Regions from separate parts of the Thalassospira xiamenensis M-5 genome, predicted to be linked through region 2. Evidence: riboswitches for the same ligand, from Rfam matches in the RefSeq annotation. Region 2 holds a riboswitch; the other holds the start of a gene.
The links. Region 2 has a riboswitch for glycine ahead of gcvT (glycine cleavage system aminomethyltransferase GcvT). Riboswitches for the same ligand answer to the same signal wherever they lie in the genome.

Region 1: it holds a riboswitch for glycine, as region 2 does, so the genes downstream of both, TH3_RS01870 (L-serine ammonia-lyase) here and gcvT (glycine cleavage system aminomethyltransferase GcvT) in region 2, are expected to answer to the same signal.

The regions. Positions count from the first base shown of each region.
Region 1 is NZ_CP004388.1:400,153-416,135, forward strand. It holds gene TH3_RS01845 (RNA pyrophosphohydrolase) at 1-30, opposite strand, end outside; gene TH3_RS01850 (divergent polysaccharide deacetylase family protein) at 69-1,532, opposite strand; gene TH3_RS01855 (S41 family peptidase) at 1,634-2,938, opposite strand; gene TH3_RS01860 (murein hydrolase activator EnvC family protein) at 2,935-4,284, opposite strand; gene gpmI (2,3-bisphosphoglycerate-independent phosphoglycerate mutase) at 4,262-5,854, opposite strand; glycine riboswitch at 6,129-6,228, shown strand; glycine riboswitch at 6,232-6,359, shown strand; gene TH3_RS01870 (L-serine ammonia-lyase) at 6,430-7,845, shown strand; gene TH3_RS01875 (dihydrofolate reductase family protein) at 7,998-8,531, shown strand; gene TH3_RS01880 (hypothetical protein) at 8,538-9,194, opposite strand; gene rlmH (23S rRNA (pseudouridine(1915)-N(3))-methyltransferase RlmH) at 9,297-9,755, opposite strand; gene rsfS (ribosome silencing factor) at 9,838-10,227, opposite strand; gene TH3_RS01895 (nicotinate-nucleotide adenylyltransferase) at 10,282-10,890, opposite strand; gene TH3_RS01900 (glutamate-5-semialdehyde dehydrogenase) at 10,887-12,173, opposite strand; gene TH3_RS01905 (ABCB family ABC transporter ATP-binding protein/permease) at 12,480-14,336, shown strand; gene TH3_RS01910 (AEC family transporter) at 14,326-15,282, opposite strand; gene TH3_RS01915 (DUF4269 domain-containing protein) at 15,410-15,983, shown strand, end outside.
Region 2 is NZ_CP004388.1:3,817,332-3,833,314, forward strand. It holds gene TH3_RS17780 (protein-disulfide reductase DsbD family protein) at 1-1,706, shown strand, start outside; gene TH3_RS17790 (peroxiredoxin) at 2,059-2,541, shown strand; gene TH3_RS17795 (hypothetical protein) at 2,631-3,035, opposite strand; gene TH3_RS17800 (protein phosphatase CheZ) at 3,246-4,151, opposite strand; gene gcvPB (aminomethyl-transferring glycine dehydrogenase subunit GcvPB) at 4,354-5,850, opposite strand; gene gcvPA (aminomethyl-transferring glycine dehydrogenase subunit GcvPA) at 5,847-7,202, opposite strand; gene gcvH (glycine cleavage system protein GcvH) at 7,206-7,577, opposite strand; gene gcvT (glycine cleavage system aminomethyltransferase GcvT) at 7,668-8,780, opposite strand; glycine riboswitch at 8,838-8,940, opposite strand; glycine riboswitch at 8,944-9,067, opposite strand; gene TH3_RS17825 (hypothetical protein) at 9,303-9,857, opposite strand; gene ispH (4-hydroxy-3-methylbut-2-enyl diphosphate reductase) at 10,389-11,336, shown strand; gene TH3_RS17840 (homoserine kinase) at 11,369-12,343, shown strand; gene rnhA (ribonuclease HI) at 12,350-12,793, shown strand; gene TH3_RS17850 (putative bifunctional diguanylate cyclase/phosphodiesterase) at 13,039-15,438, shown strand; gene TH3_RS17855 (protein meaA) at 15,462-15,983, opposite strand, start outside.

The DNA.
Region 1 (15,983 bases), 1.2 Mb from region 2:
CTTTGATTTGCCGCCCGATTTCTTCGCCATCAATACCCCCTGACAAACCGCATACGGTGGCGGTGTCATCAATTTTCGATTGTTTCACTTTCGCCGTCACCAGTATCGGACGGGGCTGCATCCTTTTGGGCGCGTTCTTCGGCCAATGCGGCGTCACGCCGGGCGGCTTCCGCCTCGTCCGCAGACTGCGGTGTGACCTGCAATTTTGCAAGCGCCGAAACCGGTGCAAGCTGAACGCCCTGGCGGGCAAGTCGTGACGACCAGTTCCGAAGGCGTTGTATGGTCACCGGATAGGATTGCGCAATTCCGACGGCAACGCCGTTGCTTTTTGCCAGTTCGACCAGATCGTTAAGCCGGGCGTCGATTTGCCGGCGACTTGGAATTTCGTCGATCATGATGTTGCCAACGGCATTCGGACTATCGGCATTCGATGCCAATTGCGCGCCAAGGCTCACGGACCCGGAATTGGTACCTTCAACATACATAAGACCGGTCCGGTCGACGAATTCGATCACCGGACGGATGGCGCTATCGAGGCTTCCGAACTTCGACCCAAGATAACTGACGACACCCGCGTAGCCCGGGAACCGTGCGAGCAACCATTCAAGTCGCACAAGGTTTTCCCCTTCCGGCAGGCTGGTCAAAAGCGCGCGCGGACCGGGATCAGATAGCGGGAAGTCGATCGGCTCCATCGGCAACTGCAAGAATATCTCGTGGCCCATGGCGCGCGCATCGGCAGCGACCTGTTGCAGATTGTTGGCATAGGGCGAAAGCGCCAGCGAAATGTTCAGTGGCAAATCTTCGATTGCCGCCTTCGTTCTGGTGCTGTTCAGGCCTATACCGGTCACGATGATCGCGACATAGGGCTGGCCTTCAACCCGTTCGAAGGGCCGTTTATAGGCATCAAACGGCGTCGTGCCATCATCGGCAATCCGCGGAATACGACCGAAACTGCCTTCTTCATCCAGACCAGGAAGCGGAGCCGGGCGCAGGGGATCGGGTTCTATCGGCTGATCAAGTGCGCCTTCTTCGGCAAGGGCGGCGAGTTCTTCCGGGGTTGGTGTTGTCGTGCCATCCACTGCGCCCTCCTGACCGGGGGTGCCAACCAGATCGGAAACGCCTTCAAGCTGTCTGGCGATGTCTTCGGCACTTTGCGGATTGTTGGGATCACTAGCGGCTTTGGCCAGTGCTTCCTGTTCGGCGCGCGTGCGTTCTTCGACGTCGCGCACACCTTTGGCGATTTCTTCCTGAAGCTCGCGCTCGGTCCCGGGAACGGCGACGATGGTTTTGGGTGATCCTAGATGAAACAGCCGCCAGCCGGTTTCAGGATCAAGGATCGGGATAAGTCCGACACCCGCCGCGGCAATCGGGCTTAAAAACAGCACAATGATCAGGAGTTTTGACAGCCACCAGCGCCGTGATGGCGGATGCTTGGGCAGACGTTCCCATTGAACCTCGATCGGCAGCTCGTTAAAGGGAAGATCCTCGTCCGACAGAGCGTCTGAAACATCATCTGTTTCAGGGGCGCCCATGTCATCAAGAGGATCCCGTTCCTTCTTTCGGCCAAACCGTAAGGATTTTATGAGTTTCCTGATCACGAAAGGTCAGTCTCTTTCGGTCTGCGGATCGCACCTCACCCTTGCGGGCGGGGTGCGAACAGGGCGATGCCCCGGATCATATCAAGTGCACGGGACAGCTGATAATCTTCCAGCGCTATTTCCTCGGCAGCATTGCGGCGATCATTGGCATCGCTTTCGGCGTTGCTGATGGTTTCATCCTCGTTGCGCAATGCACCATTCAGATCGGCTTCGGATCGGCGCTGGGCGGCTTCGATGCTTTCGACACGGGCCTGCGGGACGATGATGTCAGGCACGATGCCGACTTCCTGGATCGATTTGCCCGACGGCGTGTAATAGCGTGCCGTGGTCAGACGCAGTGCCACATTGCCGGGCATCGGAAGGATTGTCTGAACCGATCCCTTGCCGAAACTGCGTGTTCCCATGATGACCGCGCGGCGGTGATCCTGAAGGGCACCGGCAACGATTTCGGATGCGGATGCCGAACCGTCATTGATCAGAACGATCATGGGAAGTCCGTCGGCAAGATCGCCCGGACGGGCATTGTAACGTTCGGTATTTTCGGTATCGCGCGGGCGGGTTGATACGATTTCTCCCTTATCAAGGAAGGCGTCCGAAACCGAAATCGCCTGATCGAGCAAACCACCAGGATTGTTGCGCATGTCAATCACAAGGCCCTTGATTTTCGGGCCGATCTGATCGCGCAACTCGGTGATCGCACGTTGCAGGCCGCTAAAGGTCTGCTCGTTGAATTTGGTGATACGGATATATCCGACATCATCCTTTGCTTCGGATCTAACCGACTGGATCTTGATCACGGCCCGGGTCAGGGTGACATCAAACGGTGCGGTTTCACCCTTGCGCATGATGGTCAGGATAATGTCCGTATTGACCTTGCCGCGCATCATTTCAACCGCTTCGTTCAGGCCAAGACCACGGATCGGTTTGCCATCGATATGGGTGATGAAGTCACCGGGTTGCAAACCGGCCTTTTCGGCGGGTGTGTCATAAATCGGGGAAATGACTTTGACAAAGCCTTCTTCCATCGTGACTTCGATACCAAGCCCGCCGAACTCGCCGCGGGTATCGACCTGCATTTCCTCGAAATTATCCATATTCAGATAGGAGGAATGCGGATCAAGCGATGTCAGCATGCCGTTGATGGCCGCTTCGATCAGCTGCTTGTCATCTACTTCTTCGACATATTTCGATTTCACCTGTTCAAACACATCGCCAAACAGGTTCAGCAGCCGATAGGTTTCGGCTGATGTTGTTGGTGAAGATTGCGCCAGCGCGGGCGAAGCAAGGCCCAAAGTCATGCCGGTAGCGAGTGCGAATACTGCCAATCGAGAGGTTTTCATCCACTTACCTTGCCGTTTTTCGAGGCCAGCCAGGGAAGCGGATTGATCGCTTCACCGTCATGGCGCATCTCCAGATAGAGTTTAGGCGATAATTCACCCATTATTCCAACAGGTTCACCCGCCAACAGATATTGTCCTACCACACTGTCGAGCCGATCAAAACCAGCGATAAGGCTATGGTATCCTTCGCCGTGTTCGATAATCAAGAGGCGGCCATAGCCACGGAAGGGCCCGGCGAATACAACTTTGCCGTCAAAGGGCGATACGACCTGCGCGTTTGGGCGTGTGTCGATCTCGATCCCTTTGGAATGTGTAACCGCCAGTCCGTCCGGTCCGCGGGACCGTTCACCAAACAATGTAACGACCTTGCCGCTTGCGGGCATACGCAATTGTCCGTGTGCCAGCGTGATCGAACTGCCGACAGAAAGCTCTTCATCATTTGCCGATGGCGCCTTGCTGGCAGGGGCTGTTTTTTCCGCAGGGGTGGCGGGCGGCTCGTTTCTGGCAATTGTCGATGGGGCCGGGGCCGGTTTGGGTTCTGTGCGCTTGGCGATCTGGCGTTCCGGTTTCATGCGGGGTTCGGGAACGCCTTCCGCCCGCTTTTTCAGGCTTTCCAGAAGATCGCCCAATGATTTTGCCTCGGTCGCCAGTTCATTGACGGCGCGCGATGCCATTTTGGCCTCGGCCTCGGTTTCCGAACGCAGTTTGCGCTTTTCGTTAAGCAGGGCGGCCAGTGACTGGCGCTCTGCCTGTAATTCTTTGGTGGCGGCTGCCATTTCGCTGCGGCGCGTTCGGATGTCTTCGCGAAGGGTGCCAATTTCTTCAAGCTCGGCGCGCAAATCGCGCGCATGCTGTTCAACACCGGGTAGGGCGGCCTTTAACAGGATGGCTGACCGCAATGTATCCTGCGGGCTGGTCGGAAGGGCGATCACAGCTTCGGGCGGGGTGGTCGACAAACGCTGCAAGGCCATAAGGATGCGGGCATATTGCCCGGCTTTGTCTTCAAGGCTGGTGGCGGCCCGCTTTTCGCGCACTTCAAGTTCGGCAAGCTGATCTTCAAGATCGGTCAGGGTTGTTTCAAGGCGCTGGGCGCGTCTGGCGACCGAAATGGCTTCGGATTGAAGCGCCTGTTCCTCGGTCCAGAGTTCGCGCGATTTACGCGCCAGGAATTCTTCCTGCTTTTGCTGCTCTGACAACTGGCTTTCAAGTTTATCAAGCTGACTGTCGACCTTGCGTAGCGACTGGGCAAAAGACGGCGCTGCCCCGCCCGCGATCATGGCTGCAATCACAGCCAGCGCAGGCAGGGCGGTCTTGGAACGCAGATCAGTTCGCAAGAAGCGCATCATTCCCTTTCAAACCCTTGATCAACGGTTTGCCGGTCATTTCCGCCGGTTGCGGTAGCCCGAGAAGCTGCAACAAAGTCGGTGCCACGTCGGCCAGGCGACCATTTTCCAGTGTCGCGCCTTCGGGTCCATTCACCAGAATGGTCGGCACCAGATTAAGCGTATGCGCGGTGTGCGGCTCGCCGGTTTCCGGATCCACCATCATCTCACAGTTCCCGTGATCGGCGGTAACGAACATCACGCCGCCCACCGATTTAACCGCATCAACAACCTGCCCAAGGCAGGTATCGACCGCTTCGGCGGCCTTCATCGCGGCGGACAAAATGCCGCTATGGCCGACCATGTCGGGGTTGGCAAAGTTCAGAATGATCGCGTCATAGGTTTCAGCCCTGATCGCCGCCACCAGCTTTTCGGTCACTTCCGGGGCCGACATTTCCGGCTGCAAATCATAGGTCGCGACCTTGGGCGATGGCACCAGAATACGGTCTTCGCCCTCGAAAACCTGTTCTTCGCCGCCGTTAAAGAAGAAGGACACATGCGGATATTTTTCGGTTTCCGCGATGCGCAACTGCTTCATGCCAGCCCTGGAAACGACTTCACCAAAGATATTTGGCAACACCTGCGGCGGATAGATCGCATCCATATATTTTGCATGGTCGGATGAATATTCAACCATACCGGCCTGCACGGCAAATCTGATCGGGGTGCCACGGTCAAACCCGTCAAAGTCCGGTGCGCAGATCGCGGCCAGAATTTCACGCGCGCGGTCGGCCCGGAAATTGGTCATCAAAATCCCGTCGCCGTCTTTCATGCCGGCATAATCGCCAATCACGGTCGGCAGAACGAATTCATCCGTGGTGTCGGCATCATAGGCTGCCCTGATTGCGGCTTCGGCACTTTCAGCGGTGCGGCCATCGGCGTAATTCTTGCCCTTTACCATCGTGAAATAGGCCTGGCTGACGCGTTCCCAGCGATTGTCGCGGTCCATCGCGTAATAGCGCCCTGTGACGGTCACGATTTCAACATTGGCATCACCGATCAGTGCGCGGAATTTTTCAAGGAATTTGGCGGCACTTTTGGGGGCGGTATCGCGGCCATCCAGATAGGCATGGATTTTTACCGGCACACCGGCCGATGCGATGATTTTGGCAAGGGCCGCCATATGGGCCTGATGGGAATGCACCCCGCCTTCGGACAGAAGCCCGGCGATATGACAGACACCCCCGCTTTCTTTCAGCTTGGCGATAACCTTTTTGACGGTATCGGTATCGGCGATCGAACCGGTTTTGACAGCCTCGTCAATTTTTGGCAGTTCCTGCATCACAACCCGGCCGGCACCAAGATTCATATGGCCGACTTCGGAATTGCCCATCTGCCCTTCGGGCAGGCCGACATCAAGACCGCAGGCTTTCAGAAAGCCGGTCGGATTGTTGGCATAAAGCGCGTCCCAAACAGGGGTATTGGCCAATGCAACCGCATTGTCCTTGCTTTCCTCGCGATAACCCCAGCCATCCAGAATGCACAGCACCACCGGACGCGGGCGCTTTACGGTATTTGATACAGTCACAATCATAATCCCACGAAGTAAAGTACACGAAATAAGGTAAAAGGCTGAATTACCGGTAAAGATGGTTATTTTCCGGCAATTTTGCCATCCGTACAAAGACGCCGGGCGCGGTGGGTTCGCCATCAGACGCTGCCAATCATAGCATTTTCAACGCGCAATCTATCATGAATGCCGGTATTGAACAGCCTTCCGACCGGGTATTTTTTGTGCGCTTGCAAAGTCGCTTTTTGACAAGGATCATCACCTGCCTGTAATCTCGGGCGTTACGGTGATACCTCGAATAACCGCGATGGGAGAGCCCGCTTTGATCCCGCGATCAGATCGGCGCCGAAGGAGCAATAGCCCCGAAAACTCTCAGGCAGATGGACCGTTGCGGATTGAGGCTCTGGAGAGAGAAAGCGGTACGGGGCCAACGCCCGGCACCATATTTCCACCGAAGGATGAAGCCATGGCGTCAAAGACTTCTTTGTTTTTGGCAACAGGGCGCACAATCTCAGGTCAAGGGACAGAGGGGGCAAGACACCGGTTCTGTAACGTCATGTGGTATTGATCCGCATGACAAAGAGCCGTGGGAGGCCCATTTGACCGAAGAAAATAAGCAGCGTCCGCAAGACGTTAATCTTTCCGTTGTCGATCTTTATACCATCGGGATTGGCCCATCGAGTTCGCATACGGTCGGCCCGATGCGCGCGGGCTATCGGTTCTGTCTGGAACTCGAAGCCCGGAATCTTTTGGAAAAAATCGGCTCGGTGATTGTCGATCTTTACGGATCGCTTGCCCTGACCGGCAAGGGCCATGCCACCGATACTGCGGTGATCATGGGGCTTTCGGGGGAACGACCGCGTTCGGTTGATCCAGACCGGATCGCACCGACAATGGATGCGATTGATAAAGATCACGCATTACAGCTTTACGGCGCGCACCCGGTTGCTTTCAACCGGGATACCAACCTTGTTTTCCATATGACCGAAAGCCTGCCCGAACATCCCAATGGCATGCGGATCACCGCCTTTGACCGTGACGGTGTTGTTCTGCACAAACAGGAATATTTTTCGGTTGGGGGTGGGTTTATCGTCTCGGGCGATGATCGCGGGGCGGAATATTCCGGCGATAATATCACGCTGCCTTATCCCTTTTCCTCGGCCGATGAACTGATGGCGATCTGTAAAAAGGAAAAGCTGTCGATTGCCGAAGTCATGGCCGAAAACGAAAAAAGCTGGCGTGAACCTGCCGAGACCGAGGAATTTGTCGACCGCGTGCATCGCGCGATGATGGATTGTATTGAGCGTGGCTGCAAAACCGATGGCATTCTGCCCGGCGGGTTGAATGTCAAACGGCGTGCGCGCAAACTTTACCTTGAACTGACGGAACGGCCAGAAGCGGGGCTTAAGGACCCGTTGACCGTGATCGACTGGGTCAATCTTTATGCCCTTGCGGTTAACGAAGAAAATGCTGCCGGTTCGCGCGTCGTGACCGCCCCTACCAACGGTGCGGCGGGTGTTATTCCCGCCGTGCTGCGCTATTATGAACGGTTCGGGGCCAATGTGACACAGGGCAAAATACGCGAATTCCTGTTAACGGCGGCGGCCATTGGTTCGATCTATAAAAAGCGTGCGTCGATTTCGGCCGCCGAAGTCGGTTGTCAGGGTGAGGTCGGTGTGGCCTGCTCAATGGCGGCAGGCGCGCTTTGTGCCGTCATGGGCGGTACGCCCGAACAGGTTGAAAACGCCGCCGAAATTGGCATGGAACACAACCTTGGCCTGACCTGTGATCCGATTGGCGGTCTGGTGCAGGTACCCTGCATCGAACGCAACACCATGGGGGCGGTCAAGGCGATCAATGCTGCCCGTCTGGCAATGCGAGGTGATGGTCAGCATACCGTGTCACTCGATAAGGTAATCGAAACCATGCGCCAGACCGGCATTGATATGCAAAGCAAATACAAGGAAACCAGTCAGGGCGGGCTGGCGGTCAATGTCAACGTGGTCGAATGTTGAGCTGACAGTTTGAAATACCGACCAAACACCCTCGAAGCCGCCGTTTCGGGGGTGTTTTTCATCCGGCCTGATTCTTGCCACCTTGCGCCTGCAATCTGATATCATTGAGAAATCAAAAACGGGGCAAAGACCCCGAACAGGTTGGGCAAAGCATGAAAAAGAAACTGTTCCGCATCTATATCGCGGTCAGTCTGGATGGCTATATCGCGCGCGCCAATGGTGCTGTTGACTGGCTTGATCAATTCGATCCGGGCGAGTTCAATTTCGAGGGCTTTCTGGGCACCGTGGGAACACTGATCATCGGGCGAAAAACCTTTGATCAGGTGATGGAATTTGGCGACTGGCCCTATGAAGATCGCCGCACGATTGTCCTGACATCGCGCGATTTGCCCGATAACCGCCCGGCCAATACAGAGGCCTATGGCGGTAGTCTTGTGGAACTGGCAAGCCAGCTTCGCGATGACAGGTCCGATACCGGCGATATCTGGATCGTCGGTGGGGCCAGTGTTGTGACCCAATTCCTGTTTGGCGGCCTTGTCGATCAGCTTGAAATGTTCATCATCCCCGAAATTCTCGGTGATGGCATCCGGCTGTTTGGCCGGGATGCTGTGGGCACGACACTGAAACTGGTGGCATCGGAGCACTACAAGTCCGGTGTCGTGCGCATGCAGTATGATTTGCGTTAAAGCCGGTTACTTAAGCGTTTCCAGTTTTTGGGCAATCTTTGAGGAAAGTTCGCGTAGGGCATTAACAGCACTGCTTTGCCAGTCGCTGTCGAGGACCATCTGCATCTTTTCCTGATAGCTGTCGGTGACTGTAACCGGTTCGCCCTTGTTCAGTTCGTTGCCCTTCAACGTCACTTCGGACTTGTTATGCACCGTGACCTGCCAGAAACCGGGTTCGAACCATGACCAGAACTTGATCAGGTCGGCATCGACGGAGTCGGCGCTGTCATATTCGGCGTCCCCCGGTTCAAGAACACGGTATCCGGCCTGTTTGAAGCCGTTGGAGATTGCCTTGTTGACAGCATCGGCAACGGTTTTGCCTTCGGGTAGCAAAACATCCCCCAGTGCCATTCCATAGGTGTTGCGTTTGCGGGCATAGGCACGCGATGTAAAGGTGACATCATCAATCTCGTCATTCGACAGCGACGGGATATCCGGTGTTGACGGATCAATCTCGAATTGGCGTTTGTCTTCGACCGAAACGATTTTAACGGCCGGCCCAGTCGCCGGGTTCTCAATTTTGGCCGGTTCCTGAATTTCGACAACGCTACGCGAAGCTGCGCACGCGCCGGTCAGCATTGCCAAACCGATAGCGGCGGCAATCTTTAAGTATCTGTTTTGCATCGTTAATTCCCCTACTCAAACAGATAGAGAAATACCCATGGACAAATTTTGAAACAACTTATCCAAGAGTGGGGGAACCAATGCTTTTGGTGACTTTGAGGATTATTCCCGGTGATAGGGATGGTTGGTCTGGATGGCGTGGGCGCGGAAAAGCTGTTCGGCAATCAGGGCGCGGACCAGCATATGGGGCCATGTCGCCTTGCCAAGTGACCAAAGCGTATTGGCGCGTGTTTTGATGGCGTCCCCATGCCCGTCGGCCCCGCCAATGGCAAAGGCGATATTTCCGGCATATTGATCGATCCAGCCTTCAAGCTTTGCGGCAAAATCGATGGAGCCATATTCGCGGCCATGCTCGTCAAGTGCGATCAAAAAGGCATTTTCGGGGATGACGCCCAGTAAAAGCTCCGCCTCGCGGTCTTTGAGCTGATTGGGGGGCAGCTTTTTCTTCTCTTCGACTTCCCGCACGGCAAAGGGCCAGCGCAGGCGGGCTGCGTAATGGTCAAAAAGATCTTTCTCGGGGCCGTTCTTCATCCGGCCCACTGCCGCAAGGGTAATTTGCATCTTTCCGATCTGGCTCCGGCCCGCAAGGGGACCACCGATGGCCAATCCCCGCGGTGGTCAGGGCAAACCGGGGCGGACTGTATTAATACAGTCGCGCCGCCTGCTGTTTAAGCGCCGGATTTTCAACGCCCCACATCTGTTCTATGTTGTAGAAAGCGCGAACTTCCGGGCGGAACAGATGGACGATGACATCGCCGGCATCAACCAGAACCCAGTCGCCCTGTTCCTTGCCTTCGGCCTGGGCACGGCCCTGACCTGCTTCTTTCAGCTTTTCGACAATATGCTCTGCCATCGACGCCACCCGTCTGGAGGATGACCCGGTTGCAATGATCATATGATCGGCAAGGGAGGTTTTATCGATCAGATTAATGGTGACAAGGTCTTCGGCCTTGTCGTCTTCGAGCGTGCTCTGGATAAGGGCAAGAAGCTCGCCCGGGGTCAGAGTCTTTTTTGCGGTACCTATGGTCGCCACCTCAATTTACGCAAGAGAGCCCGATCCGTTTTGGATCCGGGGAACTCCCGCCGGTCAAACCTGCCATCTGCCTTCGGCGCGGATTGCGGTCGAAGAAGCCGGATGGCGCTTTATTGGCAGGTAAACCCAGGCCGGAACATCGAGATCGGCCAGCAAACCCGCCCTGTCCGATGGGATGCGCCAGCGTTCCATACGCTTGGCTGCCGTCCCGGACAATGCCTTGTTAGAATACCCCTCGCGGTCAAGAACCGCAATGGGAGCGCGCAAAATCAACCTGTCCCACCATTTCCATTTATGAAACTGGGCCAGATTGTCCGCCCCCATCAGCCATACGAACCGCGTTCGGGTAAAACGACGCTGCAAAGCTGCGAGAGTGTCGGCCGTATAACGGGTTCCCAGTTCTGATTCAATTGCAGAAACAACAATGCGGGGATGCTTTGCCATCATCAGCGCCGAATCGAACCGGTCGGCAAGGTCGGCCATACCCTGGGCGGGCTTGAGCGGGTTTTGCGGCGACACCAGCCACCAGACTGCATCAAGTTGCAGGGTTTTCAAGGCTTCCAGCGATATATGCAGATGCCCTTCATGGGCCGGGTTAAACGACCCGCCCAGCAATCCGACGCGGGGCGGGGCACTATGACTTCTGGGCGTCGAAAAACTCATGGGCGGGTCTGGCCGGTGCCGCGCACGATGTATTTATAGCTGGTCAGCTGTTCGACTCCGACCGGGCCGCGTGCATGCAGCTTGCTCGTCGAAATGCCAATCTCGGCCCCCATGCCAAATTCGCCGCCATCAGCAAACTGTGTCGATGCATTGACGATCACGATGCCGGAATCAACACCATTGAGGAACGTCGCGGTCGCATCGGTATCCTCGGCCAAAATGGCGTCGGTGTGATGCGATCCATATGTGTTGATATGGTTGACCGCTTCTTCGACGCCATTGATGACCTTGATCGACACAATGGCATCAAGATATTCGGTGATCCAATCATCGTCCGTGGCAGGCAGGATGCGGGTGTCTGCCTTTTGCGCGCTGGCATCGCCACGCATTTCACATCCCTTGTCGGCAAGGGCCGCGGCAATTTTCGGCAACAGATCATCGGCAACCACCTGATCAATCAGGATGGTTTCGGTCGCACCGCAAATGCCGGTCCGGCGCATCTTGGCATTCACCACGATATCGACGACTTTGGTCACATCCGCACTGGCATGGACATAGGTATGGCAAAGCCCTTCCAGATGCTTGAACAGGGGAATCCGACTTTCATCGGTAATGCGCGATATCAGCGACTTGCCGCCGCGCGGGACGATGACGTCGATGTAATCGGACAGTTTCAGCATCTCGCCAACGGCGGCGCGATCCGTCACCGGGATCATCTGAAGCGCATGTTCGGGCAAACCGGCATCGAGAATACCGGCAAGCATGCAGTCAAAAATCGCGCGGGATGAATGGAAGCTTTCCGAACCACCGCGCAGGATGGCGGCATTGCCCGATTTGATGCACATGGCACCGGCATCGGCCGTCACATTCGGGCGGCTTTCATAAATGATGCCGATCACGCCAAGCGGCACAGACACGCGCGCGATATCGAGCCCGTTGCGTTCGGGGCTCCAGCGGGCAAGTTCGCGACCCACCGGATCGGGAAGGTCGGCAACTGCTTCGACCCCGGATGCCATGCTTTCGATGCGTGCAGGGTCAAGCGCAAGACGATCAAGCAATGCTGGCGTCAGGCCCTTTGCACGGCCTGCTTCCATGTCGCGTGCATTGGCGGCCAGAATGATATCGGCATTTTCGCGCAATTTGCGTGCGGCGGCCTTAAGGGCAGCGGTTTTTGGTTCGGACGGGACCTGTGCCAGTTTCAGCGAAGCTTCACGGGCATTGATGCCCATGTCGTGCATCAGTGCTGCGATGTCCTGGGTTTCGATGCTGGCAAGTGCCGTCATGGTCCTGGTTCCGTTCCTTGAAGATGTCCCGCAGGCCGGAATTCCCGGGGCGGGCTTATCGCAATTTTATCGACAATTTGACAAAATATCCCTCTGACCGCGTAACTGCAATCATCTAGGAACGATAAATCAATGTTTTGCGAACTATTCCGTAGACGGCAAGACATGCTTTCTTGTCCGACTTGCTTGCCAAATCATTGATTACGGGCCATCTGTTGTTTTGGGAAAGCGGGACGTCAATCGGAAAGCCGGGGCTGTGTCGGACACGTCACATGGTACCCACCAGGGGATGAAAACTTGAAAAATATGGGTGATAGCCAGCCAACAGCCCGCGCTGAATTTGGTGTTGTTAGAACTTTTCTGCCATATCTTTGGCCGCGTGGCGAGTTCGAGCTCAAGGTTCGTGTGGTTATCGCCCTGCTGTTTCTGGTCGGGGCGAAGGTCGCCAACGTTTATGTCCCTGTTTTGTATAAATACGCCGTCGATGCGCTTGACGGCGGTGGCAAGGCCGGTGCTTCGTCCGGTGGTGCCGATGCGACATCTCTGATCGTGGTGCCGGTGGGGATGATTGTCGCCTATGGGCTGGTGCGGGTTTTATCCTCGGCCTTCGGGGAATTGCGCGATGCCGTCTTTGCCAAGGTCGCGCAACGTGCCATCCGGACATCCGCCCTTGGCGTTTTTGAACATTTGCATGCCCTGTCGCTTCGGTTCCATCTGGATCGTCAGATGGGCGGGCTCTCGCGCGCGATTGAGCGCGGGGTCAAGGGGATTGAATTCCTTTTGTCCTTCATGCTGTTCAACATTCTGCCGACCCTGCTTGAAATCTTCATGGTGTCGGGCATTCTGTGGGTGCTTTATGATTTCTGGTTCGCGCTGATCACGTTTGTCACCATCGTGATCTATATCGCGTTCACCCTGATCGTGACCGAATGGCGCATGAAGTTCCGCCGCGAAATGAACCAGCGCGATGACGAAGCCAACACCAAGGCCATCGACAGTCTGATCAATTATGAAACGGTCAAGTATTTCAATAACGAGGATCACGAATCCCGGCGTTACGACAATGCCCTGCGCGGTTACGAAACGGCGGCGGTGAAGTCGCAGGAATCCCTGTCCAAGCTCAATATCGGGCAGGGTGCCATCATTGCGGTTGGTCTGGTTCTGAACATGCTTCTGGCGGCCAAGGGTGTTCAGGATGGCAACATGACCATTGGCGACTTTGTGCTGGTGAACACCTATTTGTTGCAGCTTTACATGCCGCTAAACTTCCTTGGTTTTGTCTATCGGCAGATCAAACAGTCGCTGACCGATATGGAACGCATGTTTTCGTTACTCGACGTCGAAAAGGAAGTCGAAGACAAGGACGGGGCACCTGCGTTGGTTTGTGCGGATGCGGCAATCCGGTTCGAGGATGTCAAATTCGCCTATAACCCGGATCGTCAGATTCTGAAGGGTGTCAGTTTCGAAGTTCCGGCGGGCAAAACCGTTGCTGTTGTCGGGCCAAGCGGGGCGGGCAAATCGACCCTGACCCGCCTGATGTTCCGTTTCTATGACGTCTCGAGCGGTCGGATCACGATTGACGGGCAGGATATCCGCGATGTGTCGCAGACATCCCTGCGCCGTTCGATCGGTATCGTGCCGCAGGATACGGTCCTGTTTAACGATACGATTGCCTATAACATCGCTTATGGTCGCCCCGGCGCGGAAGAGGCGGAAATCACCAATGCTGCCAAACTCGCCAGCATCGATGGCTTCATCGCCGCCCTGCCACAGGGTTTTAAAACCATGGTCGGCGAACGCGGGCTTAAACTTTCCGGTGGGGAAAAACAGCGTGTATCGATTGCGCGCATGTTGCTGAAACGCCCGAAAGTCATGATCTTTGACGAGGCGACATCGGCCCTTGATACCCGTACCGAAAAGGATATCCAGCAGGCGCTTCGCGATGTGTCGCGCGGGCATACGACGCTTGTGATCGCGCACCGGCTTTCGACCGTGATTGATGCCGATGAAATCATCGTGCTGCGCGACGGGCAGGTCGCCGAACGCGGCCGCCATCAGGACCTTCTGGCACAGGACGGGCTTTATGCCGAAATGTGGGCCCAGCAGCAGGAAATTCGCGAGGCCGAAGAAATCCTTGCCCATGCCGGGGATGTCAAGGCATAGGTCCGAAAACCTGCGTGGTGTCAAGCAGCCAAAGGGCGGTTGATATGGTGATGAAGGATAGTGACGTTGCGATCATAAGCGATGCGGCACAGAGTCCTTCATGGCCATAACGTTGTCCAAAGACCGCATAGATGCTCAGCATCGGCGAACAGGCAAAACTGACCGCGGCAATTTGCAGGACTGGCTCCATCGGCGGCATCAGCCAGACAAGGGAAAATACGATCAGCGGATGCAGGATCAGTTTGCCAGTAACGATCCGCGCCATATCAACGCGCATACCCCGGATTTTAAGCCCGACAAGACCCGCTCCGATCACAAACAGCGCCACCGGTCCCGATGACATTGCCAGCATGTCGATGGCTTTCAGGGCCGGGGCGGGCAGTTCAATCCCGGTCAGCGAAAGACAAAGGCCTGCAAAAATCGCGATGATAATAGGTGTTTTGCACAGGTTTTTTAATGCCTTGCCAAGAACCTGAAGCCGTCCCTGTCCGTTATTGTTTGCACTGTCGCCCAGCACAAGAACCAGCGGCATCATCACCAGCGTTTCGATCATCACGCACAGTGTTAATGCTATCGCTGCCGGTGGCCCCAGCACCTGAAGCGCGATCGGATAGCCGATAAATCCGCTATTGGAGAATGACATGCCCAAACCCTGCAGGGTCGCATTGGCAAAGGATTTCCGGGCGATAAAGCGAGTATAGGCAATCCCGATTGTCAGAATGATTAACGAGCCGCCGCCATAGGCAATCAGAAATTCGCCGTGAATGATGTCGGCAATCGGCCGCCCTGAAAGCGTTTTGACCAGAAGGGCCGGTAGGGCAAAATTCATCACGAACGCCCCCATGCTGCGCGCCACATCCTGCGCGATGATATTTTGCCTGACCGCGACATAACCCAGTGCGATAATCAGGAAGATGGGGCTGGTGATCGCCAGAATATCAAGCATATTGGGGCATATTCCGAAACCGGCGCGGATGATCTGATCGACAGACCGCGGTTGTGCCAAAAATATTTGATTTTATTACATATCCCGTGCAATGCCGGGCGGGTCAAGAAATGGAATGGATTTATCAATGAACCAGACCGGAATGGATTGGCCCGAAAGCCTGATGCCCAATGCCTTTCGCGGTCTTGATTTGTTGCGATCCGTTTCCGTGCGTGGTCAAAAGGCGGCCGGTCTGATTTCAGGACATGGTGTATGGGATGGGCTTGCCGGGTTTGATCCGATTGTCGCCGGAACTTTTCCGATTAATCTTGATATTGATGGATCGGATATCGACATACTTTGCCATTGCCCGGATTTTGATGGTTTCGAAGCCCACGTACAGGCTGTCTTTGGTCATCATGATGATTTTGGATTGCATCGCCGCCCGGCAACGCAACATGTCGCGCAGGCCATTGTCGTGCGGTTTGTTCTGGATGATTTGCCGGTCGAAATTTTTGCCACCGGCACGCCATCGCAATGCCAGTTCGGCTTCCGCCATATGCTGGTCGAGGCACGGTTGATATATCTTCTGGGGTCGCAGCTTTCCGAAGAAATCCGGAAAATGAAACGGGCCGGTTTCAAAACCGAACCTGCCTTCGCCATCCTTCTTGAGCTGGGCGCCGATCCCTATCTCGTGCTGGACGAAATGTATGATCTGGGGC
Region 2 (15,983 bases):
CAGGCATCAGCCGCTTTGCCCACGATATCGAAAAATTCGCATCCCGTGTGCCGCTTCGCGGGGACAACCTGCCGATGTCGGTCACCGATATCTGGCAGTCGACCGCACAATCAGGCGAAAATGACCAGACCGTCCTGAATGTCGCGATCACCGGCCTTGATCAGACCGCATCCGACCCGGTCGAAATCCTGATCGAAGGCAATGTCCGCCTTGGCTTTGGCGTGCCGGTCCCGACCGCAACCGATGACGCAACCGGCACACAGCAATTCCGGATTCCGATCTATGGCCTGAAAGACGATCAGACCACGATTGGCGATGACGTGATCGTCACCGTTATTGCAGGCCCCCTTGCCATCGAACAGGACCGCCAGATTGCAGCTTCCCCATCTGGCTCAAGCAGCACCACCAGCAGCAACGCGACGTCTAGCACCAGCATCGCCACCACCAGCCTGTGGTTGCTGGGCGCGCTGGCCCTTCTGGGCGGGTTTATCCTTAATTTCATGCCCTGCGTCCTGCCGGTCCTGTCGCTCAAGGTGATGTCGGCGATGAAGGCCCAAGGTTCTGCGCGCAGTGCGACGCGACGCGGCTTCCTTGCCAGTGCGGCGGGCATCATCACCTCCTTCTGGCTGATCGCGGCCGTCCTGATCGCCATCAAGCTTGCCGGTGGCACGATTGGCTGGGGCATTCAGTTCCAGCAACCCCTGTTCCTGACCGTGATGACGATCATCGTGGCCCTGTTTGCCTTCAATATGTGGGGTCTGTTTGAAATCAATGGCCCGGCCGAACTCGGCAATGCCGCCAACGATACCATCACCGCACGCGAAAAATCCGGTCACCATCTTGGCGGTCACTTCCTGACCGGCATGTTCGCAACCCTGCTGGCAACGCCGTGCTCCGCCCCGTTCCTTGGCACGGCGGTCGGTTTCGCACTGGCCGGCAGCAGCTTTGACATCTTCTGGATATTCACCCTGCTCGGCATCGGGCTGGCCGTGCCCTATCTGGCGATTGCCGCCCGTCCCGAAATCGCCCGCCTTCTGCCCAAACCGGGCCGCTGGATGGGCTTTGTCAAAGGCATTCTGGGCGTGGCCCTTGCTGGCACCGCCATCTGGTTGCTGTCGGTTCTGGCCGTGCAGATCGGGATGGCCGGGGCGATTGCGGTTGGCATCGCCCTTGTCATGGCCGGTATTCTTTTGTTTGCCCGCCATCGCACGACGGTGCAGAAACGCAAATATGTCTTTACCGCACTCGCCACCCTTGGCGTGCTGGCCGCCCTGTTCGCACCGGGCTTTTCCAAGGCCCCGCTCAAGAACACCACATCGCGCACCAGCACCGAAACCCTGCCGTGGCGGCCCTTCGCCCCGGATGAAATCGCCCGCCATGTTGCCGATGGCAAAACCGTGCTGGTCGATATTACCGCCGAATGGTGCGTAACCTGTCAGGTCAATAAAAAGCTGGTCCTTGAAACCGACGATATGACCGCTGCCCTGACCGCCGATGACGTCATCCTGATGCAGGGCGACTGGACCCGTCCCGATCCGGTGATTTCGCAATATCTGGCGGGTTATGGCCGGTATGGCATTCCGTTCAATGCCGTATTCGGGCCCAAGGCACCGGACGGTGTTCTGCTGTCCGAACTGCTCGGCAAACAGGAAGTCCTTGATGCCATCGCCCGCGCATCGGGCGGTACCGACCTTGTGAAAAAGTGATGTGATGCACATCTTTTCGGGATCACGATAAACCGTGACAAAGATTTGAAACCATCGAAACCCCAACGGATATGATTGAAGATCAACCCGTTTTGCTATTTGATGGCCCTAGAGCCTTTTCCGTTTGGATTGAAGCGTTTTGCCGGAGGCATTCTTCTGTCCCGCAAGGAAGGGATCGCAGAGCGTAGCGGGGCTACGGTCAAGATCCCTGACGCTGCGGGGCAGAAGAATGTCCCGGCCCGAAGGGTTCGGGTTTGGCGAACAAAATCGCTTCAATCCCAACGGAAAAGGCTCTACCCAATCACCAGAACAAGGGCGGCAATCAAGCCCCCCGCATGACGGAGAAAACCCCATGACCATCGAAGTCGGCAGCAAACTTCCCGAAGTCACGCTTTTCCGCGCCACCGCCGACGGCCCCGAAGCCGTCAACACCAACGAATTTTTCGCCGGTCGCAAGGTCGTTGTCTTTGCCGTGCCGGGCGCTTTCACCCCGACCTGCTCGGCCAAACATCTGCCGGGCTTCGTTGCCAATGCCGATGCCATCAAGGCAAAGGGTGTTGATGAAATCGTCTGCCTGGCATCGAACGATGCCTTTGTTCTGAACGCCTGGGCAAAGGCCGAAAATGCCGGTGAAAACATCACCATGCTGTCCGATGGCGACCTCGCCTTTGTCAGCAAGACCGGCCTTGAACTCGACCTGACCGGTCGCGGTCTTGGCAAACGCGCCAACCGCTTTGCCATGATTGTCGATGACGGCAAGGTCACTGATCTTGCGGTCGAGGAACCCGGTGCCTTTGACGTGTCGAGTGCCGAAACCGTGCTTGGCAAACTCTAAGCCCGAAACACCTGCAAAAAGCAAAAAGCTCCGCCTGATCCGCGGAGCTTTTTATTTTGATCTCGCATCCTTGCCTTGGGGGCAGGCCCCTAACGCGGCAGCAAAACCGGTATCGGTTCTGACCGGCTGTCAAAATCGCATTCAAAAGTCGGGTCGGTGTGTTTGGCAATGAAATGCACCACACCTTCGCGGAAATCTTCCTTGATCGGCGACCAGCTCATGAAGACACCGCCGCGATTGTCATATTCGCGAATGTCACGGTCATGGGACAGTTCAACAAAACTGTGGCCCAGATCTTCGGTGGCCCCGGCGACAAGCCATGACGGTTTGATCCCGCCATGCCACAGCAGATAGACACCGCCAACATTATCAAGTTTCAGCTCGCTGAAATCATCGATCATGAACAGGCGATAATACTCGCCACGCGGGCTTTTCCGCCATTTGATATCTTGTGCTTTCGGCTGGCGCAAAGTGCCAAGCGACCAGAATCCCATTTCATCCTCCAAGCGCACCAAAACACGCGCAACTGCTCGTTACGCGCATCCCAACGCTGCTTTTGTTTTTATGAACTCGACGATATCCGAAAAATGTAAACTTTTGGTTGACCGATTACAAATCGCGATATCGCAAAATCCTGTTCTTAAACAAGACTTCTTCTGGGTTTCAACCCTGAATATAAGATCATCACCCCGATTTGGAAATACTCAGTCGAACAATTTGTCGATATCGTCCTGACTGATCCCCTCGCCTTCCAACTGCGGACCATTCAGAAGATCGTCATCCTCGTTCTTCGGCGTCCCGTCATCATTTTCGGGAACCGGCAGATCGGTAAAGGCATCCTCGCCCCAGATCAGGATCATGTTGTGAACCCGTTCTTCAACGAATTCAAGGGTCCGAACCACCTTGTTGATACGCTGGCCGGTGATGTCCTGAAAGTTACAGGACTCGAAAACCTTGGTGACCAGAAACGCGATCTGTTCGACATGTTCGGCCACAAAGTCGGATGGTGCCGAATTCTTAAGTGTCATCGCCAGATCGTCGATCTGTTCGGCGGATTCAAGGATCGTATGCGTTGCCATTTCCGTATCCTTGATGATCGCATCAAGTTCGGTGGTCGCACTGACAAGGCGGTCATCCTCGGCCTTCGGATGACGCAGCGACGCGATCTGCATCTTCGCCCTGTGAATATGTTCGTTCATTTCCTCGATCTGCTTGCGGATCAGTTCGAGGTCGTCTTTGTCCGGTTCCGACGCACCCGGACGATTGCTATGGGTAAAATTGCTGCTGACCGGATCGGGCAATACATCCATCGCATCACCATCCGATGCCGGTGCGATATGGGCGGCATCAATACTGCCACCGGCACGCACCGCATCGCGCAGTTGGGCTACTTCCGACCTCAGGGCACGAATTTCATCAAGTACAGCCTGATTGATCCCGGATGCGTCAACGGTCGCAGCCGGTTTCGGCGCTGGCAATGGCGCACCTGCACCCATACCGGTTTCAAGCGTCGGATCGAAAAAGGAATCCGACCAATCTTCGACCACACCACCCGAACGTTCTTTTAAACGGCGTTCTGCGGTGAAAACCTTCTGCACGCGACGTGTCATGGCTGACTTCAATCCTCCGGCAACGGGCTTGACCCGATCCCTGTTCCCCCGATCACCCACCCCCGTGGTCAGATGATCACATTAAAACGAGTATAAGGGTCCAGATTGCTACAAGTCCAATGGGTTTCAAGAACAAGCCCTTGAAAAATAACACCCCGGTCATCTGGCCGGGGTGCGCAAAAAGGTTATGTTGCGTTGCAAATCAAGCAGTTTCAGGCATCCAGCGCAAAACCGGCTTTCTTGCCGCTGCCGTTTCGTCAAGGCGACGACGCGGTGTCAGATACGGCGCATTTTTAAAGAATTCCGCACCACCCGATTCTGCCTTGGCCACCAATGCCAGCACCGCATCGCAGAACTGGTCAATCGATTCCTTGGTTTCCGTTTCCGTCGGCTCGATCAAAAGCGCACCATGCACCACCAGCGGGAAATACATGGTCATCGGGTGGAAGCCCTCATCAATGATCGCCTTGGCAAGATCAAGCGTCGAAACACCGGTATCTTTCAGGAAATCATCGTCAAACAGCGCTTCATGCATGCAATAGCCGGGGAATGCCACGCTCAGCTTGTCTTTCAGACGCGCCAGCAGATAGTTGGCATTCAGAACCGCATCGCCCGACGCCTGACGCAATCCATCCGCACCGTGGCTTTTCATATAGGCCAGCGCACGAATGAACATGCCCATCTGGCCGTGGAACCCTTTCAGACGCCCGAACGGCTTGTTGCCATCCTTCTCGTCTGCCGTTTCCACCAGATGGAATGTCTCGCCCTTGCGCACGACATAGGGGATCGGTGCGAACGGGGCCAGTGCCTCGGAAAACACAACCGGACCCGAACCCGGTCCACCGCCGCCATGCGGGGTCGAAAAGGTTTTATGCAGGTTGATATGCATCGCATCAATGCCAAGATCGGCCGGGCGCACCCGTCCGACAATCGCGTTGAAGTTCGCCCCGTCGCAATAGAAATACCCACCGGCCGCATGGACCAGATCGGCAATCTTGCGAACGTCACGTTCAAACAGGCCACAGGTATTCGGGTTGGTCAGCATGATACCCGCCACATCATCGCCAAGCTTGGCTTCGAACGCGGCAAGGTCGACACGGCCATCTTCGGTGGCCGGGATCGAATCAACCGTGAAACCACATGCCGCGGCGGTTGCCGGGTTGGTCCCGTGGGCCGATTCCGGCACCAGAACACGACGACGGTTTTCACCGCGCGCATCAAGGGCCGCCCGGATCGCCATCATGCCGCAAAGCTCGCCCTGCGCGCCCGCTGCCGGCGACATGGCAACCGCTGGCATCCCGGTCAGAACCAGCAACCAGTGCGCGCAACTGTCAATCAGTTCAAGCGCGCCCTGCACCGTGCTTTCGGGCTGCATCGGATGCAGGTCGGCAAGACCGGGCATCCGCGCAACCTTTTCATTCAGGCGCGGGTTATGTTTCATCGTGCACGAACCCAGCGGGAAGAAGCCAGAATCGATGCCAAAGTTTTTCTGCGACAGGCGCGTGAAATGACGCACCACCTGCGGCTCGGACAGGCCCGGAAGACCAACATCGCTATCGCGATCAAGGCCGCCAAGGCGTGATTTGATGCCCGCTGGCTTCGGAAGGTCAACACCGGTACGACCCGGTTCGCCCATCTCGAAAATCAGCTTTTCCTCGAGCACAAGGCCACGGTTACCGGTATGGGTGGTAAAGCTCATGCCAGCACCTCCTTCAATGCAGACGCAAGGTCCGCGATGTCTTCGTCGGTGTTGGTTTCGGTCGCCGCCACCAGCATGTAATGGTCCAGATCGTCCCGGTTCGGATACAGGCGCGACAACGGAACCCCGCCAAGGACACCCTTGCCAACCAGTGCCTCGACCACCTCGGCTGCCGGTTTGGCAAGCTTGACGGTGAACTCGTTAAAGAAGCTGTCATTGACAAGTTCCGCACCCGGCACCGCATCAATCGCATCGGCGGTCTTGCACGCGGTTTCATGGTTAAGTGTTGCCACACCACGATACCCGTCTTCGCCCAGAAGGCTCATATGCACCGTAAAGGCCAACGAACACAGCCCGGAATTGGTGCAGATGTTCGATGTCGCCTTCTCGCGGCGGATATGCTGCTCACGCGTCGAAAGTGTTAGAACAAAACCACGCTTGCCGTCCTGATCGACCGTTTCACCACACAAACGACCCGGCATCTGGCGTACCAGTTTGCTGGTCGTCGCAAAAAGCCCGACATACGGCCCGCCATAGTTCAGGTTGTTACCAATCGACTGGCCTTCGCCGCAAACGATATCCGCGCCAAAGCTGCCCGGTGACTTGACCGCGCCAAATGCCATGGCCTCGGTAAACACCACGATCAGAAGCGCACCCTTGGCATGGCACGCATCCGCAAGCTTCGTGTGATCCTGAATGCGTCCGAAAACGTCCGGGTACTGGACAACCACACACGCCGTCTGATCATCAATCAGATCGTCAAGCTCATCCGCGGTTGCCTGCTTTTCCGGGTGCCCGTCACGACCGGCAACTTCGGTATCGCTATACTGGCAATAGGTTTCCGTGACTTCACGGTAATGCGGATGCAGACCACCCGACAGAACCGCCTTCTTGCGGCGCGTGGCCCGGCACGCCATCAGAACGGCCTCCGCGCACGACGTTGCCCCGTCCCACATCGATGCGTTGGCCACATCCATGCCGGTGATCGATGCCACCTGGGTCTGGAATTCGAACAGATACTGCAACGTACCTTGCGCGATTTCCGGCTGATACGGGGTATAGGCCGTCAGAAACTCACCGCGCTGGATGATGTAATCGACCGTGGCCGGAACATGGTGGCGATATGCGCCAGCACCCAGGAAACTTGGCACGCTGGCCGTGCCCATGTTTTTGGCGGCCAGTTTCGCCATGTCGCGTTCGACCTGCAATTCACCAAGATGATATGGCAGATCGACCGGCTCGGACAGCAACGCGCCGTCGGGCACGTCGCTATATAACTCGTCAACGGATCCGGCCCCGATGGTTTCAAGCATCGAGGCGCGATCCGCACTGGTTAGCGGAAGATAACGCATATCTTAAAGGCCTTCGACAAAGTCTTTATACGCAGCTTCGTCCATCAGCTCATCAAGCTGGGACTCATCGGAAAGTTCCATGCGGAAGAACCAGCCATCGCTTTCCGGTGCTTCGTTGACCAGTGCCGGATTGTCATCAAGCTCTTCGTTGGCTTCGACAACCACACCATCAAGCGGCGCATAAACGTCGCTGGCGGCCTTGACCGATTCGACAACCGCCGCATCGCCATCCTTGGTCAGCTTTTTGCCAACTTCCGGCAGCTCGACATAAACGATATCGCCAAGCGACTGCTGGGCGTAATCGGTAATGCCAACGGTCGCGACACCGTCTTCATATTCAACCCATTCATGTTCCTGCGAGAATTTTTTAGCCATGGTAATTCGTCCCTGTAAGATCAGTTGTCTCTAAAATCTCGGTATCTTTTGCGGGCCGCAAACGCTGCCCGAACTCTTTTTTTCTGATGATCAGCCGCGATAGTAACGGTGGGCCACAAACGGCAGTTCGACGATTTCCGCCGGGCGTGCCTTGCCGCGCACCATCAGATCGACTTTGGTACCCGGGGCGGCAAATTCAATTGCGACATATCCCATCGCAATCGGGCCATCCACGGTCGGGCCAAAACCACCGCTGGTGATTTCGCCGATTTCTTCACCGTCACTGTTCAAGATCGCGGTATGTTCACGCGCCGGGGCCTTGCCTTCGGGTTTGATCCCGACACGTTTGCGATCCGCGCCATTGGCAAGCTGATCAAGGATGATGTCTGCTCCCTTGAACCCGCCTTCTTCGCGACGACGTTTGTTGATGATCCAGTTAAGGTCGCCTTCGACCGGGGTGGTCGTGGTATCGATATCGTTGCCATACAGGCAAAGACCGGCTTCAAGACGCAGCGAATCACGCGCGCCAAGGCCAATCGCCTCGACCTCTTCCTCGGCCAACAACTTGCGCGCCAGTTCGTCGGCGCGGTCGTTCGGCACGGAAATCTCGTAACCGTCCTCGCCGGTATAGCCCGACCGGGTGACAAAGCATGCGATACCGGCAATGTCGATCTCGGCAAAGCTCATGAATTTCATATCGGCAACCGACGGTGCAAACCGCGCCAGAACCTTGGCCGCGTCCGGGCCCTGCAATGCCATCAATGCGCGGTCATCAATCTCGATCAGCTCGACACCGTTATCCAGATTGGCCCGCATATGGACAATGTCATCATCCTTGCACGCGGCATTGATCACCAGAAACAGGCTGTCGCCCGCATTGGTGATCATCAGATCATCCAAAATCGTGCCATCGTCATTGGTGAATGCGGAATAACGGGTACGGCCGGGTTTGAGGATCGCGATGTCACCGGGTACGAGCTTTTCAAGCTCGGCGACGCGATGTTCGCCGGTCAGGCGGACCTGCCCCATATGCGAAACATCAAACAGACCGGCCTTCGCACGGGTATGCAGATGTTCGCCCTTCACCCCCAGCGGATATTGCACCGGCATGTCATAACCGGCAAACGGCACCATCTTGGCACCCAGTTCCACATGCAAATCATAAAGGGCGGTTTTCAGCAGTTCGGTTTGATGATCGGCCATCAAGGTCTCCAGACAGGCGTTGCGAAACATAGCCGACCAGTGGCCAACCACGTCCCCCTCTGTCTTGGAGCCTGAAAGAATCACAGCCGGTTTGGATACCGGTCTGCTTACATCTTCGGCGAGGCGCACATCGGTTTCTGATGCCGCCTGCTTTCCAGAGTCCCATCTCCCCGCGGTCCGTTTGCCTGAGAGTTTCCGGGGTGGTTGCTCCTTCGGCGTCCGCGCAATCCCTATCGATGTAATCACGCACATCGATCAAGACCGTGGCACTCTCCCACGGGGATCATTTGGGTATGCCTCCTTATACGGATTTGAATCCGACCAGACCAGCCCCAAAAATCATATCCTCTCCACCCCATCCATTGGTATGAGGATTAAAAGCCCTTTTTTGCCCCTCCGGCAAATGCCCATTATTTTGTATGAGGATTACCGAAAACGAACTTTTGTTCAAAAACGAAAATCCCGCCACGCGAGGCGGGCGGGATTTGATTATTCACCAAAAATGAATAATAGGCCGGATTATTAATTTTTTCCGAAGCGTCGATTGTAATCAAGCTGATCGGCACTCAGTTGGAAACCAAGGTAAATTTCATAGTCCGGACCGGCCCAGATATCGTCCAGCGGCACGTTCAAAGTCACCTGCTCGTCGCGATACCGCGCCAGGTTCAAATTGCTCGGAAACGCCATGTCGACATCAAACAGATTCTTCTGGATGAACTCGCCGGACGGGTCCTTAAGTGCCACAAAATACTGGAGTTTTGCGTTGCGGCCCTGTGCGGCCGGGCCCAGTTCGGCATTGATCACCGGGCTGATCACGACGTTCAGGATCTTGTCATCAAGGTCATAACCGCAATCGCCCAGATAACCGCCAAATTCGGCTTCAAGGATCACATCGGTCAGGTCCTTGCCCTGACCGCTGAACTGCACCAGTCGGGCGGTATCATTGGGCAGGAAGGCCCGCGGACATGCCGGAACCGGCTGCTCTTCGAACGGGTTGCTGCTGCACGCCGCCAGAAAACCGGCAAACGACACCAAACCCAATGCACAAACACGCCGCAGTCCGTTCGCAATCGTCATCCAAGCCTCTATAGAACTGGTCAAATTCGCGGTCATCCCCCACCATGGGCACAACCGCGCGCAGTCTATTCGCTCCGATATGGCGACACAACCCGCTTCCGTTTCAAATCGCGGTATGGGGCCTAAATACATGGCCGGACATAGCTGAACATGCATCTTTACACGGTGTCTGTCATTGCGTGCACGGTGCTGGCAGGTTATGTAGCTAGGGTCAGGACCCATTAATTTGGTTGTAATGGCAGGTGTTATATTTGCGAAATCCAAGGAAAAGCCCGCCGTGCGGGTCGGCATCCCGGACAAGGGATTTGACGCCGGAGTTCGCAAATATAACACCTGTCCTTCGGATCAATCAGATTTGCACGGGCTACTTTGTCGCAAAGCCTTGAAAGATAGATATCTTCCTGCGGTTTTGCTTCGCGTATCCGCACAAATCTGATTGACCATTGCAAACAAATTAATGGGTCCTGACCCTACGACATTTGAATAATCGCGCGGCTGGTGTCGCGCATCATGAACATTCGGACCCGTATCATGTCTGACAAAGCCGACCTTCGGATCATCCTTGCCAACCCGCGCGGTTTCTGTGCCGGGGTGGATCGTGCGATCGAGATCGTCGAAAAGGCGCTGGTGAAGTATGGCGCGCCGGTCTATGTCCGCCACGAAATCGTCCACAACAAATTCGTGGTCGACCGCCTGCGCGACATGGGGGCTGTTTTTGTCGATGAACTCGATAGCGTCCCGGACGGCGTGCCAGTAATCTTTTCCGCGCACGGTGTACCGAAATCGGTCCCCGAAGCCGCAGAAAGCCGCCAGCTTGAATATCTTGATGCGACCTGCCCGCTGGTATCCAAGGTCCATCGTGGGGCTGAACGCCACCATGCAGATGGCAAACATATCCTTCTGATCGGCCATGCCGGTCATCCCGAAGTCATCGGCACCATGGGCCAGTTGCCACCGGGCAGCATGACCCTGATCGAGACCGAAGAAGACGCCGAAAACCTTCAGGTCGAAAACCCCGAAAACCTGGCGTTTGTGACCCAGACCACCCTGTCGCTGGACGATACGGCCAAAATCATCTCGATCCTGCAACGCCGCTTCCCGGCGATCGAGGTCCCGAAGAAAGAAGACATCTGCTATGCGACCACCAACCGCCAGCACGCGGTCAAGCTGATCGCGACCGACGCCGATGCCATTCTGGTTCTGGGCGCGCCAAACTCGTCGAACTCGAACCGTCTGGTCGAAGTCGCGAAACGCGAAGGATGTGACCGTTCGGTTCTGGTCGAACGCGCCAAGGATATCGACTGGTCCAAGCTTGACGGTATTTCGACGCTTGGCATTACTGCGGGCGCATCCGCCCCGGAAATTCTGGTCGAGGAAGTCATCGATGCCTGCCGTGAACGTTATAACGTCACGGTCGAAACCCTGACTCTGACCAATGAAAACGTCACCTTCAAGCTGCCCCGCCAGCTTGCCAGCTAACCCCGCCCTGATGCAGGAAGTCCGGATATCCCATGGCCGTCTATACCGACGTTTCTGACGAAGATATCGCCCGTTTTGTTGCCGAATACGATATCGGCAATGTGATTTCGTTCAAGGGAATCGCCGAGGGTGTCGAAAATACCAACTTCCTGCTTCAGACCGATCAGGCATCCTTCATCCTGACCCTGTATGAAAAGCGTGTGAACCCGGATGATCTGCCGTTCTATCTGGGCCTGATGGATCATCTGTCGGCCAAGGGGCTGAATTGCCCGACACCGATCCACGGCAGGGACGGGGTCGCGTTACGCCGTTTGTGCGGACGTCCGGCCGCCATCACATCCTTCCTGAACGGCATGTCGCCGCGCCGGATCATGCCCCATCACTGCACCGGGCTTGGTGCGGCACTGGCACACTTGCACACCGCCGGTCAGGATTTCGACATGTATCTTGGCAATGCGCTAAGCGTTACGGGCTGGCGCCCGCTGTTTGAAAGCTGCCGTACCGATGCTAACGGCGTTCAGCCCGGCCTTGAAAAACTGATCGAGGATGAACTGGCCTTTCTTGAAGCCAACTGGCCCCATCAGTTGCCTGCGGGCGTGATCCATGCCGACCTTTTCCCCGATAATGTGTTTTTCTTCCCGGGCAAGGATGACGTATCGGGCCTGATCGATTTCTATTTCGCGTGCAATGACCTTCTGGCCTATGACATTGCGATCTGCATGAATGCGTGGTGTTTCGAACCTGATAACAGCTTCAACGTCACCAAGGCCCGCAACCTTCTGTCAAGCTATGGCAAGGTGCGTGCATTGTCAGATGACGAACTGGCCGCCCTTCCGATCCTTGCACGCGGGGCGTCTTTGCGGTTCCTGCTGACCCGTCTTTATGACTGGATCAACACGCCCAAGGACGCGCTGGTTACGCCGAAAAACCCGCGCGAATACATCAATAAACTGCGTTTCCATCAACGGATCGACAGTGCCAGTGCCTATGGCCTGGGCGAGGAATAGAATTACATGACCGGAACGGACAATAAACGCGTCGAAATTTATACCGACGGCGCGTGCAGCGGCAATCCCGGCCCCGGTGGCTGGGGCGCGATCCTGCGATTTAATGGCGTGGAAAAGGAAATGTCGGGCGGCGATCCGGAAACCACCAACAACCGCATGGAAATGATGGCCGCCATCAGTGCGCTTGAAGCGTTGAAACGCCCCTGTGTGGTCGATATCTACACCGACAGCAGCTATGTCCGCGACGGAATTACCAAATGGATTTTCGGCTGGCAGAAACGCGGCTGGAAAACGGCGGATAAAAAGCCCGTCAAAAATGTCGAGCTTTGGCAAAGGCTTCTGGAAGCTCTTAAAACGCATAAAGTTGAATGGCACTGGGTCAAAGGACACGCCGGACACCCGGAAAACGAACGATGCGATGAACTAGCCCGTCAGGCCGTGCCGAAATAAATCCGCCCTAAATAAGAAATCCGAAATAAACTGGCATACAAGTGCTTGAAGCTGCTGCACTTCGATCCAAAATAGATGGATCGGATTGCTTTTTGTGAACGCTATATGAAAAAAATGAAATCAAACTTGCTTTTGGGCTGACTTCCAGATTGAGTAACGTCAGTGTCAGGGGTGTTGGACCCCATCCTAAGGTCGGGTATGGTTGCCATTAACTAGTCGATAGTGGGTGCCGAGGAGAAATACGCTTGTCGCGCGGATCGTACGGCTTTTTACAACGGAAGTCGCTTAGCAGCCGATTGCTTTTTATCGCGCTGCCGCTGGTTTCCTTGTTCTCCCTCGCGCTGTTCGTTGTCTTCGGATACGTCAGTTACACGGTTCTGCGTGACGACCTGACTGAAAAAATCGAACAGACCGCCGACATCAATGCCCGCGTTCTGGCGACACCGTTCTGGTATCTGGATGTCGACAATATCGAATCCGCCCTGAATGCCATGAGCCGGGATCGCGATATTGTCGCCGTGCTGGCACTAGGTGCTGACGGCACCGAATTTGCCCATACCGGCGTGTCACAATCCGAACTGAACGACACCCTGCGTCTGTCACGGCGCGTGTTCTTTGAACGCAATAATGTGCGTCATGACGTCGGCGAACTTGTGATTTACTTCACAGAAGCCCGTGTTCAGGATTTGCTGTTCCGCCGGATGGTGATCGACATGATCCTGTTCGGTCTGCTGATTGCGGTTGTCGCCGCCAGCCTTCTGATCGCCAACAAACGGTCGATCAAGGAACCGCTGAACCGGCTTTTGCATTCCATCCGCATGACCAAACATGGCCGCCTGCGCCGCCCGGTGGAATGGAACAGTTCCGATGAACTGGGCCTTCTGATCCGCGAATATAATGAAATGGTGACCCTGCAAGGGCAGGCACAGGAAGAAGCCCAGCGCAAACAGGCCCTTCTCGAAGCAACCCTTCACAATATCGGCCAAGGCATCTGCCTGTTCGATCAGGACCTGAACCTGATGGTCTGGAACGAACGCTATATCGAATTGCTGAACCTGCCGCGCGATCTGGTCAAGGAAGGCACACCGCTTTCCGATATCCTCCGTTACAACGCCGAACGCGGCGAATATGGCGATGTAAGCATTCAGGCCCTGATTTCCGACCGGGTGGCGATTGCGCGCCGTCGCGAACCGTACCGCATGGAACGCACCCGCCCGAATGGCCGGGTCGTTCAGGTGGACCACAACCCGATGCCCGGCGGCGGTTACGTTGCGACCTATACCGACATTACCGAACGCAAACAGACCGAAGCCCGCATGCGCCATCTCGCCGTGCATGACGTCCTGACCAGCCTGCCGAACCGCACCCTGTTCCTTGACCGTCTGCGTCAGGCATTGCTATCCGCCCGCCGGTTCCAGCGCGGGGTCACGGTGCTGTTTGTCGATCTGGACCGATTCAAGGACATCAACGATCACTTTGGCCATGATGTCGGCGATCTGATGATCCAGGAAATGGGGCAGCGCCTGTCGCGGATCATCCGTGATTCCGATACCGCCGCTCGTCTTGGCGGCGACGAATTCGCGATCATCCAGACCGACGTTCAGAATATCGAAGACACCATCGCCCTTGCCCAACGCATCATCGATGAACTGTCCCTGCCCTTCGATTGCCGCGGCATTCGCCTGCATTCAACCGCCAGTGTCGGCATCACCCTGTTCCCCGAAGACGGCGAAAACCCCGAACAGCTGGTCAAAAACGCCGATATGGCGATGTATGCCGCCAAGGCCGAAGGGCGCAACAATTACCGGTTCTTCCTGCCGTCGATGCACGAGAGGGTCAAGGAACGCAAAACCATCGAAGAAGATCTGCGCAACGCGCTCGAATATGATCAGCTTGAACTTTACTATCAGCCGAAAATCGACTGCCGCACCGAGCGGGTTGTCGGGGCGGAGGCACTGGTGCGCTGGCACCACCCGGATCGTGGCCTGATCCTGCCGGGCGAATTCATTTCGGTGGCCGAGGAATGCGGCCTGATCAACCGGCTGGGCGCATGGGTTATGAACAAGGCCTGCCAACAGACGCAAATCTGGCGGGAAACCACGTTGCCGGGCCTTCGGATCGCGGTGAACCTGTCACCGGCACAGTTCCAGGATGCCGAACTGGTCCGTTCTGTTACCAAAATCATGGATCAGACCCGCCTGCCCGATGGCACGCTGGAACTGGAAATCACCGAATCGATCCTGATGAACAACCCGGAAAAGGCCGTTTCAACACTGAACGAGCTCAAGGCCCTTGGCGTGCGGATCGCGATTGACGATTTCGGCACCGGTTATTCATCCCTGAACTATCTGAAACGTTTCCCGGTTTCGTCGATCAAGATCGACCGGTCGTTTGTCAACGACATCCATGTCGATATGGATGACAAGGCAATTGTCGATGCGGTGATCGGCCTAGGCCACAGCCTTAATCTTGAAGTCGTCGCCGAAGGTGTCGAAGAAGTCGAGCAGCACGAATATCTGCGCGACAAGGGATGCGACTTCATTCAGGGCTTCCTGTTTGCCAAACCATTGCCCGCCGCAACCTTTGAAAGCTGGGTTCTTGAACGCCACGGCAGCGAACCGGCACGGGTTGCCGTCAAGAGCTGAGCAAATCCGCAAAACCGCCGCAATCAATAAATCGCCGTTCCGGCCCCTTCCGGCTTGCCTTCGATGTTACGCGGTGCCGGATGTTCGGTTGATTTGCGATCCACCAGATCGACAATTTCGGAAATCACCCGGACCAGTTGGTAATCCTTGGGCGTGTAAACCGCCGATACCCCCATCTGGCGCAGGACAAGCATATCCGCATCCGGGATGATGCCGCCAACAACGACCGGGATATGCCCCGCCCCGTGTGCACGCAACCCATTCACGACTTCGCGCACCAGCGGCACATGCGACCCTGACAGGATCGAAAGCCCGATCACATGCGCGCCTTCGTCGATGGCATTGCGCACCAGTTCATCAGGCGTCCAGCGAATGCCGTCATAAAGCACGTCGATCCCGGCATCGCCTGCCTTGACCGCGATCTGTTCCGCCCCGTTGGAATGCCCATCCAGCCCCGGCTTACCGACCAGCATCTTCATCCGTTCGCCAAGTTTTTCGGAAACCTCGTCCACGCGACTGCGCAGGTTTTTGATGTCATCTGCATC